Regions from separate parts of the Rhodococcus sp. NPDC058532 genome, predicted to be linked through region 2. Evidence: riboswitches for the same ligand, from Rfam matches in the RefSeq annotation. Region 2 holds a riboswitch; each other region holds the start of a gene.
The links. Region 2 has a riboswitch for cobalamin ahead of ACFWQG_RS10005 (CbtB domain-containing protein). Riboswitches for the same ligand answer to the same signal wherever they lie in the genome.

Region 1: another riboswitch for cobalamin. It lies ahead of metE (5-methyltetrahydropteroyltriglutamate--homocysteine S-methyltransferase); the one in region 2 lies ahead of ACFWQG_RS10005 (CbtB domain-containing protein).
Region 3: another riboswitch for cobalamin. It lies ahead of ACFWQG_RS09210 (ABC transporter substrate-binding protein); the one in region 2 lies ahead of ACFWQG_RS10005 (CbtB domain-containing protein).
Region 4: another riboswitch for cobalamin. It lies ahead of ACFWQG_RS00410 (ABC transporter substrate-binding protein); the one in region 2 lies ahead of ACFWQG_RS10005 (CbtB domain-containing protein).

What each region holds. Positions count from the first base shown of each region.
Region 1 is NZ_JBHXNU010000001.1:76,664-81,142, forward strand. Features, by position in the region: gene ACFWQG_RS00370 (FAD:protein FMN transferase) at 1-426, shown strand, start outside; gene pgi (glucose-6-phosphate isomerase) at 445-2,094, opposite strand; cobalamin riboswitch at 2,280-2,422, shown strand; gene metE (5-methyltetrahydropteroyltriglutamate--homocysteine S-methyltransferase) at 2,604-4,479, shown strand, end outside.
Region 2 is NZ_JBHXNU010000006.1:179,126-183,604, forward strand. Features, by position in the region: gene ACFWQG_RS09985 (alpha/beta fold hydrolase) at 1-474, opposite strand, end outside; gene ACFWQG_RS09990 (MFS transporter) at 524-1,990, opposite strand; gene ACFWQG_RS09995 (MarR family winged helix-turn-helix transcriptional regulator) at 2,091-2,483, shown strand; gene ACFWQG_RS10000 (antibiotic biosynthesis monooxygenase family protein) at 2,524-2,835, shown strand; cobalamin riboswitch at 2,983-3,118, shown strand; gene ACFWQG_RS10005 (CbtB domain-containing protein) at 3,147-3,341, shown strand; gene ACFWQG_RS10010 (CbtA family protein) at 3,332-4,123, shown strand; gene ACFWQG_RS10015 (DsbA family oxidoreductase) at 4,211-4,479, opposite strand, start outside.
Region 3 is NZ_JBHXNU010000006.1:18,136-22,614, forward strand. Features, by position in the region: gene ACFWQG_RS09200 (S9 family peptidase) at 1-291, opposite strand, end outside; gene ACFWQG_RS09205 (phosphoribosylaminoimidazolesuccinocarboxamide synthase) at 310-1,194, opposite strand; cobalamin riboswitch at 1,278-1,468, shown strand; gene ACFWQG_RS09210 (ABC transporter substrate-binding protein) at 1,499-2,482, shown strand; gene ACFWQG_RS09215 (FecCD family ABC transporter permease) at 2,479-3,537, shown strand; gene ACFWQG_RS09220 (ABC transporter ATP-binding protein) at 3,534-4,346, shown strand; gene ACFWQG_RS09225 (ferredoxin) at 4,343-4,479, shown strand, end outside.
Region 4 is NZ_JBHXNU010000001.1:84,801-89,279, reverse strand. Features, by position in the region: gene ACFWQG_RS00415 (ABC transporter permease) at 1-251, opposite strand, end outside; gene ACFWQG_RS00410 (ABC transporter substrate-binding protein) at 248-1,834, opposite strand; cobalamin riboswitch at 1,861-2,053, opposite strand; gene ACFWQG_RS00405 (hypothetical protein) at 2,087-2,380, opposite strand; gene ACFWQG_RS00400 (bifunctional 2-methylcitrate synthase/citrate synthase) at 2,392-3,513, opposite strand; gene prpB (methylisocitrate lyase) at 3,510-4,424, opposite strand; gene prpD (2-methylcitrate dehydratase PrpD) at 4,426-4,479, opposite strand, start outside.

The DNA.
Region 1 (4,479 bases), on a different contig from region 2:
GGGACCGCGCATCGGGTGGCCCGCCGCGCCGCCGACGACCTCGAGTGCGGGGTGCTGGTGCGGGTCGACGACGTCGTCGCGACCTGGGGGCACTGCCCGATCGGCGGGTGGCAGGTCGAGACGGGCGTCGCTCGGCGGGCCGGGGGCGCGGACCGTGTCGAGGTGCGGGCGGGCTCCGCGATGGCGTCGGCCAGGGCGCCCGCCGTCTCGTCCGACGGGCCGGACCCGGGAGTCGACTGCGTCACCGTGATCGCGGACGACGGACTGTGGGCCTACGCGGCGGCGATGGCTGCGGTCGGGCGGGGCGTCGCGGCGCTGCGCTGGCTCACCGAGAACGATCTGGCCGCGCGGGTCGCCTACCGGCACGGCAGCGTGCGGACCACCGACGCCTGGCTGCACCTGCCGCCGCACGGGCACGCCGCGTGACGGGCGACCCGACGGCGCTCAGACCGCGCGCCCGCGCCTACCGCGGTACCAGCGCACCAGGGTGTCGGTCGACGAGTCGGACTGCGGCTGCGGGGCGTCCGCTGCGGTGAGGACCGGCTCGAGTTCGAGTGCCTGCACCTTGCCGAGTTCGACGCCCCACTGGTCGAACGAGTCGATCCCGAACACCACACCCTCCACGAACACCTGATGCTCGTACAGCGCGATCAGCTGGCCGAGCACGGACGGCGTGATCCTCGGCGCGAGGATTGTCGTCGACGGTCGGTTGCCCGGCATCACCTTGTGCGGCACCAGTTCCGGGTCGGTTCCTTCCGCAGCGATCTCCTCGGCGGTCCGGCCGAACGCGAGGACCTTCGTCTGGGCGAACAGGTTGCTCATCAGCACGTCGTGCATCGACCCGACGCCGTCGATGGTGGCGAGATCGTCGGTGGGTTCGGCGAATCCGATGAAGTCGGCGGGCGCCAGCCGGGTGCCCTGGTGCAGCAGTTGGTAGAAGGCGTGCTGGCCGTTGGTGCCCGGTTCACCCCAGAAGATCTCCCCGGTCGGCGTCGACACCGGGGACCCGTCGGCCCGCACCGACTTGCCGTTCGACTCCATCGTCAGCTGCTGGAGGTAGGCGGCGAAGCGGCCGAGGTCGTTCGAATACGGCAGCACCGCACGCGAATCCGCGCCGAAGAAGCTCGAGTACCAGAGGCCGATCATGCCGAGCAGGACCGGGGCGTTCGACTCGAGTGGCTGCTCGGCAAAGTGCCGGTCGATCAGGTGGAATCCGGACAGGAACTCGCCGAAGGCGTCCCGGCCGATCACGCACATCAGCGACAACCCGACCGCCGAGTCCACCGAGTAGCGGCCCCCCACCCAGTCCCAGAACCCGAACATGTTGGCCGGGTCGATGCCGAACTCGGCGACCCGATCGGCGTTCGTCGAGACCGCGACGAAATGCTTCGGCACCGCCTCCTCGCCGAGCGCCGCCACCAGCCAGCGGCGGGCGGCCGTCGCGTTGGTGAGTGTCTCCAGCGTGGAGAACGTCTTCGAGGCCACGATGAACAGCGTCGTCGCCGGGTCCAGGCCTGCCAGCTTGCCGACCAGGTCGGCGGGGTCGATGTTGGAGACGAACCGTGCGGTGACGCCGGAGTCGACGTAGTGGCGCAGCGCCCGGAACGCCATCACCGGACCCAGGTCGGAGCCGCCGATGCCGAGGTTGACGACCGTGGTGATCCGCTCGCCGGTGGCGCCGCGCCACTCGCCCGACCGGAGCCGGTCGGTGAACCCGCCCATCCGGTCGAGGACCTCGTGCACGTCCGCCACCACGTCCTGGCCGTCCACGATCAGCCGCGCGTCCCGCGGCAGTCGCAACGCGGTATGCAGGACCGCGCGGTCCTCGGAGGTGTTGACATGCTCGCCGCGCAGCATCGCGTCGCGCCGCTCCTCGACGCCTGCCGCGCGCGCCACCTCGACCAGCAGGCGCAGTGTCTCCCGCTCCACCCGATGCTTGCTGTAGTCGATGTACAGGTCACCGGCGGTGACGGTGAGCTCGGTGCCCCGGCCCGGATCCTCGGCGAACAGCTCACGCAGCTGTCGGTCGGCAACCGACTCGTGGTGCGTGCGCAGCGTCTGCCAGGCGGGGGTGGTGGTGATGTCGAGGCTCATGATTTCGACCCTATCGGCCGCGGTCGGGGAACGCTGGTGTGCGCCGGACCGACCAGGGTCCGATGCGGGTCCGCGGGCGGCTATCGTGGTCGGTGCAGTCGGTTTGCCGCGTCCCGGTCATGAGGAGCCCCGAAGTACTTCGGCGCGGCGTCGAATCCCGGTCGGGCATGCTCCGGCCCGGGGTGAGAGGGAACCCGGTGAGAATCCGGGACTGTCCCGCAGCGGTATGCAGGAACGACCGCCGTCACACGCACTGGGTGAGAGCCCGGGAAGCGACGGCCAGTAGGTCGGGTCGGACACGGCCCGGTGCCCGCGAGTCCGAAGACCTGCCCTCTGCGCCGGGCACGCCGTGCCCGGCGGTTCGTCGCCTCGTGGACAGGGCGGGTGGACCTGTATGCGGCACTGCTCCGCCCAGGATGGGCGGCACAGCCACGTTCCGTGGCAGGGCTTCGTCAGGTGTACCCGTCTGCCGGTGACGGCCACACCTACGTACGCCATGGAGCAGTTTCGTGACCGCTACACCTTCTGATCAGCCACGCTTCACCGCGACCGTGCTGGGCTCGCCGCGGATCGGGCCCCGCCGCGAACTCAAACGCGCCATCGAGTCCTACTGGGCCGGTCGCCTCGACCGTGCCGGACTCGACGAGGTCGCACGCACCCTCCGCGCGCAGACCTGGACCGGCCTCCTCGCGGCCGGCATCGACTCGGTGCCCGTCAACACGTTCTCCTACTACGACCAGGTCCTCGACACCGCCGCGATGCTCGGTGCACTGCCGGAGCGCGTCCGCGGCATCGCCGATCCGCTCGACCGGTACTTTGCCGCCGCCCGCGGCACCGCGGACGTCGCGCCACTCGAGATGACGAAGTGGTTCGACACGAACTACCACTACCTCGTGCCCGAGATCGGGCCCGGCACCACGTTCGAGCTCGACGCCTCCAAGGTGCTCGGCGAGCTGGACGAGGCGATCGCCGAGGGCGTACCCGCCCGTCCGGTCGTCATCGGACCGGTCACCTTCCTGCTGCTGTCGAAGGGCGTCGACGGTGCCGACGGCCTGCTCGGCCGCATCGACGACCTGCTTCCGCTGTACGAGGACCTGCTCGGACGCCTCGCCGCCGCCGGGGCCGGGTGGGTGCAGCTCGACGAGCCGTCGCTGGTCCAGGACCGCACCGACGCCGAGATCGAGACCGCGCGCCGGGTCTACGAACGACTGTCGGGCCTGACGGAGCGTCCCGCGATCCTCGTCGCGTCCTACTTCGGCAACCTCGGCCCCGCCCTGCCCGCACTGGCGAGCACCGCCGTCGAGGCGATCGCGGTGGACCTCGTGCACGGCGATGCCGACGCGCTCGCGGCGGTGCCCGCATTGGCCGACAAGCTGGTGGTGGCGGGCGTCGTCGACGGCCGCAACGTCTGGCGGACCGACCTCGAGAAGGCGGTGGCCTCGCTCGACGCCCTGCTCGGGTCCGCCGGTGCGCTCGCCGTCTCCACGTCGTGCTCGCTGCTGCACGTCCCGTACAGCCTCGCGGCGGAGACCGGCCTCGACGACGCGCTGCGCTCCTGGCTGGCGTTCGCGGACGAGAAGGTCATCGAGGTCGTCGCGCTGGCGACGGAGCTGGCCCAGGGCACGCGCGCCGCCGCCGACGCGTTCGCCGCCTCCGCGGCGGCCGTCGCGTCGCGGCAGGGCGATCCGCGGCTGCGTAACGACGAGATCCGTGCCCGCGTCGCGCAGGCGCTGACCGCGGCCGGTCGTTCGCCCGCCGACCAGCGTCGCGTCGTGCAGGCCGAGAAGCTCGGACTGCCGCTGCTGCCGACCACCACGATCGGTTCCTACCCGCAGACGTCGAGCATCCGCGTCGCCCGCGCCGCCCTGCGGTCCGGCGAGATCGACTCCGACGAGTACGTCTCGCGTATGCGTACCGAGATCGCGGATGTTGTTGCGCTGCAGGAGAAACTGGGCATCGACGTGCTGGTGCACGGCGAGCCGGAACGCAATGACATGGTGCAGTACTTCGCGGAGCAGCTCGACGGCTTCGCGGCCACCGAGTTGGCCTGGGTGCAGTCCTACGGGTCGCGCTGCGTCCGCCCGCCGATCCTGTTCGGTGACGTGTCCCGGCCGAAGCCGATGACCGTCGACTGGACCGGCTACGCCCAGACGCTGAGCGAGAAGCCGGTCAAGGGCATGCTCACCGGTCCCGTGACGATCCTGGCGTGGTCGTTCGTCCGCGACGACCAGCCGCTCGCCGACAGCGCTCGACAGATTGCGCTCGCGATCCGGGATGAGGCCGTCGACCTTGAGGCCGCAGGCACCGCGATCATCCAGATCGACGAGCCGGCCCTGCGTGAGCTGCTGCCGCTGCGCAAGGCGGACCAGCAGGAGTACCTGGACT
Region 2 (4,479 bases):
GTGAAATCCGTCCTCCCGGCGCTCGAACGAATCCATGAAGTACTGCGCGGCAACGGGTCCGAAGAAGTCGACCATGTGCTGCTCGTCGCGGAACGGCGTCGGCCAGGCACCGATCATTGCCGCCCAGTCCGCTGCGGTACGGCCACGGAAGTCCGGCGCCATGTCCTCGACAACCAGGGCGCGCACCCGGTCGGGGTTGGCGGCGGCGAAGCACCAGCCGTGCAGCCCGCCCATCGAGTGGCCGATCACGGTGATCTGCTCCTCGAGCGGCGCGAGCGCGGCGGTGAGGTCGTCGACGAACGCCTCGGTGGTCAACCGTGGGGGTGCCGGTCGGCCGTGGCCCGCCGCGTCGAAGGTGTACACGTGCCCGTGCTCGCGCAGCCACGGCACGTGTCGGCGCCAGGTGCGGGCACTGCCCATCAGCCCGTGGAGCAACAGAATCGGTCGGCCCGTCCCACCCTCGTCATGCAGCACGGCACCGAGGCTAGCCCGGTACCGTGCCGCAGTTGCGCAGTCTCCCGGATCAGTCCCGCCGGGGGGCGGGAACCGCGGTGTACCGACGGCGCCGGATCAGCGGCGCGGCGGTGATCGCGAGGCCGACCAGCGCCACCCCGGTCACCAGGACGAGGCCTGGACGGAACTGCGCGAAGCCCGCGCCCGCCGCCTCGGCGGTGTGCGAGCCTGCCGTGACCAGCGCCGTGGTCAATGCCAGCACGAGGGCGGCCCCGACCTGGGCGGAGGTCTGCACCAGCCCCGACGCCAGCCCCTGCTCCGCGTCGTCCACCCCGGCGGTGGCCTGCGCCATGATCGAGGTGAAGCCGAGCGCGAACCCGACGCCGAGCAGGATCGCCGCGGGCAGGATGGCCACCACGTACGACGGCTGATCGTTGCCGACGAACAGGAACCACAGGTAGCCGAGGCTGAGCGAGGCAAGCGCCGCCAGGATCATCGGCGAGGTGCCGAACCGGTCGATCGGCCGTCCGACGAACGGCGAGGCAACGGCGACGATCAATCCGGTCGGGAGCAGCGCCAGCGCCATCTTCAACGGCGACCAGCCGAGGACCGACTGCAGGAAAATCGTCATCATGAACTGGAAGCTCAGGTAGGAACCGAACAGCGCAACGATGCTGAGATTGGCGCGCACGATGGTGCCGACCCGAAGGATGCTCAGCCGCACCAGCGGGTGCGCCGCCCGGTTCTCGACCAGGAAGAACGACGCGAGCAGGACGGCGGCGAGCGCGAACGATCCAAGGGTGAGCGGATCCGCCCAGCCCCGCGACGGGGCGGAGACGACGGTGTAAACGGCCAGCATCATGCCCGCGACGAGGGTGATCGCCCCACCGAGGTCGTGACCACCGCTGTCGGCGGGCCGGTCCCGCGGGATCAGCACCCACGCCGCCGCGAGGGCCGCGGCCGCGAACGGCACCGGCATGAGGAATGTCCAGCGCCAGCCCGCGCTGGTGAGCAGCCCCCCGAGGATCAGGCCGGACGAGTAGCCGCTGGCACCGAACACCGAGAAGATCGATAGCGCCCGGTTGCGGGCAGGCCCCTCCCTGAAGGTGGTGGTCAGGATGGACATCGCGGTCGGGGCGGTGAACGCCGCGGCGAGGCCCTTCACGAAGCGCGTGACGATGAGCAGGGTTCCGTTGTCGACGAGGCCGCCGATCAACGAGGCGACCGCGAAGACGGCCAGTGCGGCGAGGAAGACCCGGCGACGGCCGAGCAGGTCGGCGGTGCGCCCACCGAGCAGCAGCAGGCCGCCGAAGCCGAGCACATAGCCGTTGATGATCCACTGCAGGGAGGTCGTGTCGAGGCCGAGTTCGGTGCCGATGGACGGGAGCGCGACGCCGACCATCGAGACGTCGAGTCCGTCCAGGAACATCACGACGCAGAGCACCGCGAGGATCCCCCACAGCCGGCCGGTCCAACCCTGCTGCGGGACTGAGGAATCCGATGTCGTTGGGTTCGGGGCGGTTTCGGTGAAAGTCACGCCAGCCAGACTAGATGCATGTGCAATCAATGCACAAGCATAAATTCTCTTTGCATTTATTTTCCTTGCACTGATCTGTGGGCCGCACTATGATGCGGCCATGACCTCAGAAGCGGAGCTGCGCGAGAGTTGGCGCGCCCTGCTCAGCCGGTACAACGGCATCGCGTGCGAGCTCGACCGGCGGATGCAGAGCGCACACGGGCTGAGCATGAGCGACTTCGAGACGCTGGACCGGCTGGTGTCGGTCACCTGCAGGCATCCCCGCATGCAGGAACTGGCCGCCGACATGTACCTCAGCCCGAGCGCGCTCTCCCGCAGCGTTGCCCGCCTCGAGAAGGCGGGCCTGGTGGCGCGATCACTGTGCGAATCGGACCGTCGCGGCGTCTTCGTCGACGTGACCGACACCGGACGCGCGGTGCACGCCGATGCGGGCAGGACCCAGATGGCCGTGCTGACCGAGCATCTCGGCGACGGCGCCGCCACCGCCGAGTGAGGTCGCGGTCTTCGCAGGAATCGGGAGTACCCTCTCGGCCATGGCAGTGGTGAAGATCAACGCAATCGAGGTGCCCGAGGGCGCCGGTCCCGAACTCGAGAAGCGCTTCGCGCAGCGCGCCGGAACCGTTGAGAACTCCCCCGGGTTTCTCGGCTTCCAGTTGCTGCGCCCGACCGGTGGGGAGACCCGCTACTTCGTGGTGACGCAATGGGAATCGGAGGACGCCTTCGCCGCGTGGCGGGACGGCGACGCCCGCGCCGCGCACGCGGGTGAGGCGAAGAAGCCGGTCGCGACCGGCGCCTCGCTGCTCGAGTTCGAGGTCGTGCTCGACGTCGCGGCGAAGCAGGGCTGACCACAACGGTCCTGCGCGTGCCTGCCCGGTATTTTGCGCGGCAGGCACGCGGTGGTCGCAGCCACGATCGGCGACATCCTGACCGGATTCGCCCGCGGCACGGCCGGTTCCGTACCGCGGGCGGGGGATTCGTCCCAATTGACACGGCGGGCGCCTCGGTGCGACAGTGCGCCAGTAATAGCGATGTCGGACGGGAATTCCGGTGCAACTCCGGAGCGGTCGCGCCACTGTGATCGAGGCACTGCCTCGACAGCCAGACCCCGCCGCCATCGCATGGACTTTGCGGGACGCGTTTATCCCAGGAGGAACCTATGGCTGTCGTTCACACCCCCAGCACGTCGACCGAATCGGTCGGTGTCGCGTTGATCATCGCGGGTGTCGTCCTGCTCGCGATGCTGACCCTGTACCTGGTCGGGTTCGACCAGGGCGCGGTCTCGCGCACCGGCATGTACATGCACGAACTGATGCATGACGGTCGCCACCTGCTGGGCCTGCCGTGCCACTGACCGAGAACTTCACGAAACTCCTCATCCGCGGCCTGCTCGCGGGCCTCGTCGCGGGCCTGCTTGCCGGCGCCGTCGCCTTCGTGATCGGCGAACCGCACATCGATGCGGCCATCGCGATCGAGGAGTCCGCCGCCCCGGCGGAGGACCACGCAGCCGACGCGGGCGCGCACGGCGGGGCGACAGCCGAGGAGGGGCACTCGCACGGGGAGGATGCCCTGGTCAGCCGCGACGGCCAGCGCATCGGCCTGTTTCTCGCGACCACGCTCGCCGGCCTCGCGCTCGGCGCGATCTTCGCCGTCGTCGCGCATTACGCGCGGCGGGTCACCGCCATGTCCGGTCCGGCGCTCGCACTGGCGTTGGCCGGGGCCGGTTGGTTGGCGATCGAGGCGGTGCCGTTCTTCAAGTACCCGGCGAACCCGCCCGCGGTCGGCGACCCCGACACGATCAATCAGCGCACCTGGCTGTGGCTGGCGACGGTGGTCCTCGGACTGGTTGCGGTCGGTGTCGCCGCGTACGTGGCCCGGCTCGTCGCGTCGACCGGTTACCTGTCCGTGCAGGTCGGGGCGCCGTCCCTGGCCTTCCTCGCGATCGTCGCGGTCGGCTATGTGCTGATGCCGGGGGTCAACGAGGTCGGGGAGGACTTCCCGGCAACCCTGCTGTGGGAGTTCCGGGTCTCGTCGCTGGCGATCCAGGCAACGCTGTGGCTGGCACTCGGCCTCGGTTTCGCGTTTCTCACCGAGCGCGCCGGGCGTGCGCAGCGCGCGCCCGCCGTCGCCAGCTAGCCCGACCCCCGGTACCCAACGTTCCCTAATGTCACATTCGGTCACCTCACGATCCCGAATGTGACATTAGGGAACCCGCGGGTGGGGTCAGACGGCGCAGGAGCCGTCGGTGCAGGAGCCGTCGGCGTCCGACGCGCCTGCGAGGGTGACGATCGGGTTGGCGTCGGCGTACGCCCGCTCCAGCAACTGGGTGAACACCTCGACGGGCTGCGCACCCGAGACGCCGATTGCACGGTTGGCGACGAAGAACGGGACCCCGGTGACGCCGAGCGCGCGGGCCTGCTCAACGTCGTCTCGGACACGATCCGCCTCGGCGTCGGCGTCCAGTGCCGCCCGCGCGGCGCCCGCGTCGAGTC
Region 3 (4,479 bases), 160 kb from region 2:
CTTGCCCTCGAACGAGCGCGAGTAGTACCACCACTGCCCCATCCGGGACGGCACCGAGAGGTCGGTCTCCTGGGTGCGGGACTTGATCTCGCCGAAGATCGCCTCCCGCAGCGGCCCCAGGTGCTCGGTCCGCGCGTCCGTGTGGGCGTTCTCCGCCTCGAGATACGCGACGACCTCCGGGTCGCTCTTGTCCCGCAGCCACTCGTAGTCGTCGACGAACGTGTCGCCGTGATGGGTGCGCGGCTGGGGGACCTTCTTCGCGACCGGGGGTGCGGCATCAGGCGAGCTCATGCCCGTCAGCCTATGTCGTCACCCGATCCAGTCGGCGAAGGACAGCCCGGAGATCCGCTCGTAGGCCTCGATGTAGCGGGCGCGGGTGGCGTCGACGATCTCCTGCGGCAGCGGCGGCGGCGGGGTGTCCGAGGCCCGGTCCCAGCCGGACTCGGGACCGGTCAGCCAGTTGCGGACGAACTGCTTGTCGAAGCTGGGCTGCACCCGGCCCGCCTCGTAGCCGTCGGCGGGCCAGTACCGCGACGAGTCGGGGGTGAGCACCTCGTCGGCGAGCACCAGGTTGCCGTCGGCGTCGATCCCGAACTCGAACTTGGTGTCCGCGAGGATGATTCCGCGCTCAGACGCGAAAATCGCGGCGCGCGTGTAGATGTCGAGGGTGTCCTCGCGCAGTTTGAAGGCGAGGTTCTGGCCGAGCTGGTCGACGACGGTCGCGAAGTCGACGTTCTCGTCGTGGTCGCCGAGCGCGGCCTTGGTCGCCGGGGTGAAGATCGGTTCCGGCAGCTGCGACGCCTCGACCAGGCCCTCCGGCAGTTGCACACCGCACACCGCGCCGGTGCTCTGATAGTCGGCCAGCCCCGACCCGGTGAGGTAGCCGCGCGCAACACACTCGACGGGCACCATGTTCAGCTTCTTCACCACCAGGGCCCGGCCGAGCACCTCGGCGGGGATCCGCTCGTCGTCCGGCGGGCCCGCCAGGTGGTTCTGGGCGGTCAGCCGGGTGAAGAAGAACACGCTCATCGCGGTCAGCACCCGCCCCTTGTCCGGGATCGGGGTGCTGAGGATGTGGTCGTAGGCCGAGATCCGGTCGCTCGCGACGAGCAGCAGGTGCTCGTCGTCGATGGTGTAGAGGTCGCGGACCTTGCCGCCGGCCAGGTGGGCGTAGTCGGAAAGTGAGGGGCGCACGAACCAACCCTATCGGGTTTCGGTCCGTCGGCCGCCGGAGCCGCGGCGAACCGGACAAGCGGGGCAGGGCGGCGGGCGGGCCGTCGACTATCCTTCCTCCCGGTGTCACGGTGAACGGGAAGTCCGGTACGAATCCGGCGCGGTACTCGCCACTGTGGGCAGGTTGGTCGACCACCCGGGGCTCGCCCCAGCCACTGGATGCGCACATCCGGGAAGGCGTGGTCGGCGGTCACCCTGCCGAGCCAGGAGACCGGCCGCGACACCTGCCTGCACGTTTTCCACGAGTCATGGAAGGCGGGTCACCTTGCGTACCCCCGTTTCACCCCGCGCCCTCGCCGCCGTCGCTGCCACCGCAGCGGCCACGCTCCTTCTCTCCGCGTGCGCCGGGTCGGACCCGGCCCCGGACACCGCCGCGATCTCCCTGCAGAACTGCGGACGCACCGTCACCCTCGACGGCCCGGCCGAACGCGGCGTCACCCTCAACCAGGGGGCCACCGAGACGGCGCTGTCGATCGGCGCGCAGGACGCCCTGGTCGGCACCGCATACCTCGACGACACCATCGCCCCGCAGTGGCAGGCCGCGTACGCGCAGGTGCCGCCGCTGAACGAGCAGGACTACCCGAGCCGCGAGGCGCTGCTCGAGACGAAACCGGATCTGGTGCTGGCGTCGTATGCGACCGCGTTCGACGACAAGGCCGTCGGCTCGCAGGACTCGTTCGACGACCTCGGCATCGGCACCTACGTCTCGCCGTTCGGCTGCCCGAACCGCGCGGCGCGCCCGCCGGTCGCGTGGGATTCCATCGGCACCGAGATCAGCGACTACGGCACCCTGTTCGGCCGCGAGTCCGAGGCGGCGGCGGTGGTCGCGCAGATGCGCGAGACGGTCGCGGGCATCGAGGCAGCCGCACCGGCGGAGGGCAAGAGCATCTTCTGGTACGACAGCAACACCGACATCCCGTACGTCGGCGGCAATGCGGGCGGCCCGCAGCTGATCATCGACGCGGTCGGCGGCACCAACATCTTCGCCGGGGTCGACGGGTCCTGGGCCGATGGCAGCTGGGAGACGGTGCTGGCCGCGGACCCCGACGTCATCGTCCTGGCCGACGCGTCGTGGGACACCGCCGAGGAGAAGAAGGCGTACCTGCGCGCCGATCCGGCGCTGCGGGACCTGACCGCGGTGCGCGGCGATGCGTTCGTCGTCGTCCCGTTCTCGGCGAGCACCCCCGGACCGCGACTGATCGAGGGCGCGACCCTGGTCGCCGAGCAACTGGGCGGCGGCCCGGCATGAGCGCGGCAACCCGGGTGCCCACCCGGGTCCGGTCGACGACCGCAGCAGGCTGGACGCTGGCACTGGCCGCGCTGCTCGCGGTGAGCTGCGCGGCGGGGGTAACGATCGGGGCTGCCGACCTGTCGATCGGCACCGTCGTCGAGGCCGTCGCCGGGCGGCTCGGGCTCGGTCCCGGCACCGACCTGCTGACCACGCACATCGTCGTCGACCTGCGGCTGCCCCGGGTGCTCGCTGCGGCGCTGGTCGGGGCCGGGCTTGCGCTGTGCGGGGCGGTGCTGCAGTCGCTGACCGGCAACCCGCTCGCCGACCCCTACCTGCTCGGCATGTCCGGCGGCGCCTCGCTCGGTGCGGTGCTCGCCCTGACCGCCGGGGTCGGGACGGCCGGCGTCCTCGGGGTCGGGTCGGTGGCGGCGGCGGCGTTCGTCGCGTCGCTCGGGTGCCTGCTGCTGGTGTTCCTCATCTCGACGTCCCGGTCGGGCGCCCTGCTGCCGGGGCGGCTGGTGCTGGCGGGCATCGCGGTCGGGCAGTTCGCGGCGGCGGTGACGTCGGCGCTGGTGCTGCTCGGGGACCGGGACGCCGCCCATCGGGTGTTGCAGTGGACGCTCGGGTCGGTCGCGGGGGTGCGGTGGTCGGGGCTGGTGGCGATCGCCGCGGTCGTGACGGTCACCGCCGTCGTGATGCTCGGGCACGCCCGGGTGCTGGACTCGTTCGCATTCGGCGAGCGCGCCGCCGCGAGCCTGGGCACCGACGTCGACCGCTCCCGCTGGGTGCTGTACGGGGTGGCGTCGCTGTGCACCGCCGCCCTCGTCGCGCAGGCCGGGGTGATCGGCTTCGTCGGGCTCGTCGTCCCGCACGCCGCCCGGATGCTCGCCGGACCGCTGCACGCCCGACTGCTGCCCGTCGTCGCACTCGTCGGCGCGGTGCTGCTGGTGTGGGCGGATGTCGCGGCCCGCACGATCCTGCCGGGGCGGGAGCTGCCGATCAGCATCGTCACCGCGGTGGTCGGCGTCCCGGTGTTCGTCCTGCTGCTGCGCAGGCGGGGGGCCCGCGGATGAGCCACCACTCCCCCGAGGTCCGCGTCGAGGACCTCACCTGGTCGGTGGACGGCGCAACGATCCTCGACCGGGTCAGCTGCCGGGCGCCGTCCCGGCGGGTGACCGGGCTGATCGGCCCCAACGGCTCCGGCAAGACGTCGCTGCTGTCGGCGATGGCCCGGCTCGTGCGCCCCGACCGCGGACGAGTGCTGCTCGGCGACGACCCCGCAACCGCGATCGCCCGTCGGGAGTTCGCGCGCACCGTCGCTCTGGTGGAGCAGCATTCGGCGACCGACCTGGACCTGACGGTGGAGCAGATCGTCGAGCTCGGCACCATTCCGCACCGCGGCGGCTGGGCCCGCCCCGCAGGCCTCGGCAACGGCGACCTCGTCGCCGACGGCCTCGCGGCAGCCGGGATCGGCCACCTGCGACACCGGGTGTGGCGGAACCTGTCCGGCGGCGAGCGGCAGAAGACGCAGCTGGCGCGGGCGTTCGCGCAGCGGCCGTGCGTGCTGCTGATGGACGAGCCGACGAACCACCTCGACGTGTCCGCGTCACTGGAGTTGCTGGACCTGATCCGGGCGCGGGGGCTGACGACGGTCGCAGCGATGCACGACCTGAACCTGGCGGCGATGTACTGCGATCACCTGGTGGTGCTGCACGACGGCCGGGTGATCACCGAGGGGCCCACCGAAACCGTCCTCACCGCGGACCTGCTGGCCGACGTGTACGGCCTCGACGCGCTCGTGCAGCCGCATCCCCGCACCGGGCGCCCGATGGTGGTGCTGTGCGGCACGCGCGGCGCGGACATCGAAAGGGCAACACCATGAACGATTTTCGACGCTGGGTGATTGTCACCGCCCCGACGGACCGCGGCGACGACCCCCGCGACCAGGTGCTCGGCGCGGTCGGCGTGCTGCGCGGCAGGCACCCCGGCACCGAGTACCGGACCGCGGTCCTCGG
Region 4 (4,479 bases), on a different contig from region 2:
AGGTCGAAGCGCAGCACTCCCCCGAGCCAGCGCAGATACTGCTGCGGCAGAGGAAGGCCCAGCCCCAGTTGCGCACGCACCTCCGCCATCTGAACATCGGTCGGCTCGGGGATGCCCTGGGCGCCCAGCGTCAATCGAGCCGGGTCGCCGGGTGCCAGGGGCAGGAGCGCCCAGATCAGGACGCTCGCTCCCCAGGCGGTGACCACGGCCTGGACTAGGCGGCCCAGCGACGGCCCCACTGCCGCCCTCACGCCCCGGTGTCGTACCGAATGTGCCTGCGGACGTTCGACACCTCGTAGTCGGACCATTCGTCCGAGGTCACGACCGTGAAGTACTTGAAGGTTCCCGCGACAACGTAGGCCTGATCGACGACCAAGATCTGTTGGGCGCGTTCGAGCAACTCGTCGCGTGCACCCTCGTCGAAGGTGTGGCGGAGCGTGTCTCCGATCGCGTCGAGCTCCGGGTTGGAAATGCCCTGCGCATTCGACGATCCGCCGGTGGTCCACCGCACCAGGTACGGCTGCACGGGATCGGCCGTCCCGGACAACGATCCGCTCAGCGCAGCCGACGATTCCCAACCTGCCGGGTTCTCCTTGACCGCAGCGGAGTCTTCGGCGACGTCGATCTGCAGGTCGAAGCCGGCCTTAGCAACCTGCTCCTGGATGCCGATCGCCACGTCGGTGGTCTCGGGTCCCTGCGCCTGCGTGACGAACCGAACGGTGAGACGCTGCCCGTCTCTGGTACGGACACCGTCGGCGCCCGACACCCAGCCTGCAGCGTCGAGGAGGGAGTTCGCCTCGTCCAGGTCGAGCTTCTGGTTGTCCACCGCGTACGGCATCACGTCGGGGTACAGCCCCCCTGCGGCGGCGAAGGAGCCGTTGCCGATGTTGTCGGCGATGCCCTGGTAGTCGATGGCGAGGGTGAAGGCCTTCCGGACGTCGGTGTCGGTGAAGATGCCCTCCTTGAGGTTCATCTCGACGAGGAGGGACTGCAACGCCATCGGGGAGTTCTTGACCGCCACGTCGGTGCGACCGTCGAGCGCGAGTCGGGCGCCGGTCGACGGGTAGAACGCCATGTCCGCCTCGCCGCTCTCGACGCCAGCGATGCGGGCCTGCTCGTCCGGGACGACGTCCACGCTGATCCCGGTGAGTGCGGGCATCCCCTGCCAGTACCCGTCGTAGCGGGCAAGTTCGAGATCCGTGGGGGTCCATTCGGTGATGGCGTACGGGCCGGTGTAGGCGCCACTGCCGACGATCTTCGCAGAGTCCCCGGCCGCGGCTTCGACGGCCTCGACGTCGTAGATCTGCAGCGAGTTGTCGCGGGCGGCGAGACCGGCGGGCACCATCGCGTTCGGGCTCGGGGTGCGCAGGACGACGGCACCGCCCTCGACGACGGCCCGGGTGCCGGGCGCGAGGTAGACCTGCGCGGCCGTGGACTTCTCGATCTGCCGGGTCAGGGCCGCGGCAACCGCATCGGGGGTGACGGGCTTGCCGTTCTGGAAGGTCTGGCCCTCACGGAGCTCGATCACCCAGGTCAGGTCGTCGCGGCGTTCGACGCTCTCCGCGAGCCACGGCGAGATCGCGCCGTCCTCGTCGACCTGGAGCAGGTTCTCGGCGACGCCCCAGTCGAAGAGCCAGTTCGTCCCGGTGGCTGCGGGATCGAGTCCCGCGATCTTGTAGGAGTTGTAGATCGTCAGGTGGTCGTCCGCGACGCCGTCGGACGCGCCCGATCCGGACGAGCAGCCCGCGGCGACGGCGACCACGGTGACGGCGAGTGCTCCCGCACGCAGCGCGGCCCGCCACCCCGGGCGGGTGGTGAATATCGAGTTGTTCATGTCCATCCTCGTGGTGTTCTGGCCTTCGTGTGTCCGGCCCCCGACTCAGGTGTCCTGGCTCCCGGATCAGCACTCGCCCCCGGCCTTCCAACCATGCGGTCGTGGCCGAGCGTGGGGGTTCGCTCCTCGGTGACAGTTGCGGGACAGCCCCGGATTCGCACCGGTGTTCCCTGCGTCGGGTCGAACAGTACAAGACGAAAGCCGACAACTCGGGCGGCGGTGTCGCCGACCTGCGCTGCCGTTCGGGCAGGTTCAGCCGAGACACTCGTGCCGTGCGGAGACCCGGACGAGGTGGTCGCGGGCGATCACCGTGTCCCGGAGGATGGCGGCGAGTTCGTCGGTGGTGAGTCCGACGAACTCGTGCCACGGGCGGCACACGTCAGTGCACCGGAAGACATGCAGGACCAGATGTGCGACCGCGGGACTCGGCGCCGACCGCGACACCGCGAAGGACATCAGCCGCCTGCGGTCCCGCAGGGTCAACGCCGATCGCGTCCACAGGTGTGCATCGACGTAGTCCGCCGCGAGGGCAGGGACCCGCGCCACCGAACCGGTGCTCAGGCTCCCACCGCACGCTGTGCCACGCCGGTGTACTCGCTGAGCGGTCGGATTAGCGCGTTGGACTCGCTTTGCTCGATGATGTGCGCGGTCCACCCGGTGATCCGGCTCATCACGAAGATCGGGGTGAAGACCTCGATGTCGAAGCCCATCAGGTAGTAGGTCGGACCTGCGGGGAAGTCGAGATTCGGTTTAATCCCGGTGGCATCACTCATGGTGCGCTCGAGGATGTCGTACATGCGAACCCAGGCGCCGCCATCCGTTTTCGCGGCGACGTCGAGGAACGCCGTACGCATCGCAGGTACGCGCGAGTCGCCGTTCTTGTAGACCCGGTGGCCGAAGCCCATCACCTTTTCCTTGCGGGACAACTTGCCGCGCATCCAGGCCTCGGCATGTTCCGGCTCACCGATCTCAAGCATGGCGTGCATGACCGCCTCGTTCGCGCCGCCGTGCAACGGACCCTTGAGGGTGCCGATCGCGGCGGTCACGGCACTGTAGATGTCCGACAGTGTGGAGGTGACGACGCGCGCCGCGAACGTCGAGGCATTGAAACTGTGCTCCGCGTACAGAATCAGCGACACCTCGAAGGCGTGCACGATCTCCCGGTCCGGAATCTCACCGAAACACATGTTCAGGAAGTTCTCGGCGAACCCGAGATGACTGTGCGGGGCGATCGGGTCCAGGCCGTGGCGACGACGGTGATCGGCCGCCACGATCGTGGGCAGCACAGCCATCATGCGAAGCGCCTTCTCCCGATTGGCCTTCGGAGAGTTGTCCGCCTCCTCCGGGTCCTCGGCGCCGAGCCAGCTGATCGCGGTGCGGACCACGTCCATCGGATGACAGTTATCCGGCATTCTCGCCACGAGCGAGAGTAGGGAACGATCGGCGCGCCGACTGGCCCGCTCACGCTGACAGAACAGCCCCAGTTGGGCGTCGGTGGGCAGTTCGCCGTTCCACAGGAGGTAGGCAACCTGCTCGAAGGTGCAATTCACGGCCAGGTCCTGCACCGCATATCCCCGGTAGGTCAGCGAATTGGTCTCGGGAACGACCTTCGAGATCGCGGTGGTGTCGACCACGACACCGGCGAGCCCCTTGTGGATCGTCGGGACTGCCTTCGTCATTGGTTCCCTCCGAGCGTGAAGTTGAAGACTCCGGAATCGAATTCGTTGTAGCGCTCGTACTCGAGCAGCTCATACAGTCGGGAGCGGGTCTGCATCTGATCGACGAGACCCTCCTGCGTACCGCTCGCATGGATCTCGCGCAGCCCGGCCTCGATCGCTCCCATCGCGAGACGCAGAGTGGTGACCGGGTAGATCACGGCGTTGTAGCCGATGTCCTGCAATATCTGCGCCGGAACAAGTTTCGACTTTCCGAACTCGGTCATATTGGCCAGTAGCGGAACGTCCACTGCACCGCGGAACGCCTCGAAGTCGGCCTCGGTGCGCAGGGCCTCGGTGAAGATCAGGTCGGCACCGGCATCGGCGTATGCCTTCGCACGCTCGATGGCGGCATCCAGACCCTCGATGCCCGCAGCGTCGGTGCGGGCGCAGACGACGAAGTTCGGATCGCGCCGGGCGGTGACGGCGGCCCGCAGGCGCCGCACCATCTCGTCGGTCGACACGATCGCCTTGCCGTCGAGGTGACCGCACCGTTTCGGGTTGACCTGGTCCTCGAGGTGCAGGCCAGCGATGCCCGCGTCCTCGGCGGCCAGGACCGTGCGCGCGGCGGACATCGGCTCGCCGAAGCCGGTGTCGGCGTCGATGAGCACCGGCAGGTCGGTGACACCGGCGATCTGCTGACTGTGCGCCACGACCTCGGTGAGCGTGGTCAGGCCGATGTCGGGCAGCCCGAGCGCGGCGGAGAAGGCACCGCCTGAGACGTAGACGCCGTCAAACCCGATCTGCTGGATCAGCTTGGCCGTCAACGGGTTGATCGCACCGGGCAGGCGCTGGATGGTCCCGCCGGTCAGCCCGGCGCGAAGGGCGATCCGCTTGTCCGCGGCCGACGCGGCCGCGGCAATGAGGCTAGCCATCTCAGAACACACCCTTCGGCGACTTCGGCGCACGGGCGAGCACGTCGTCGGAGAC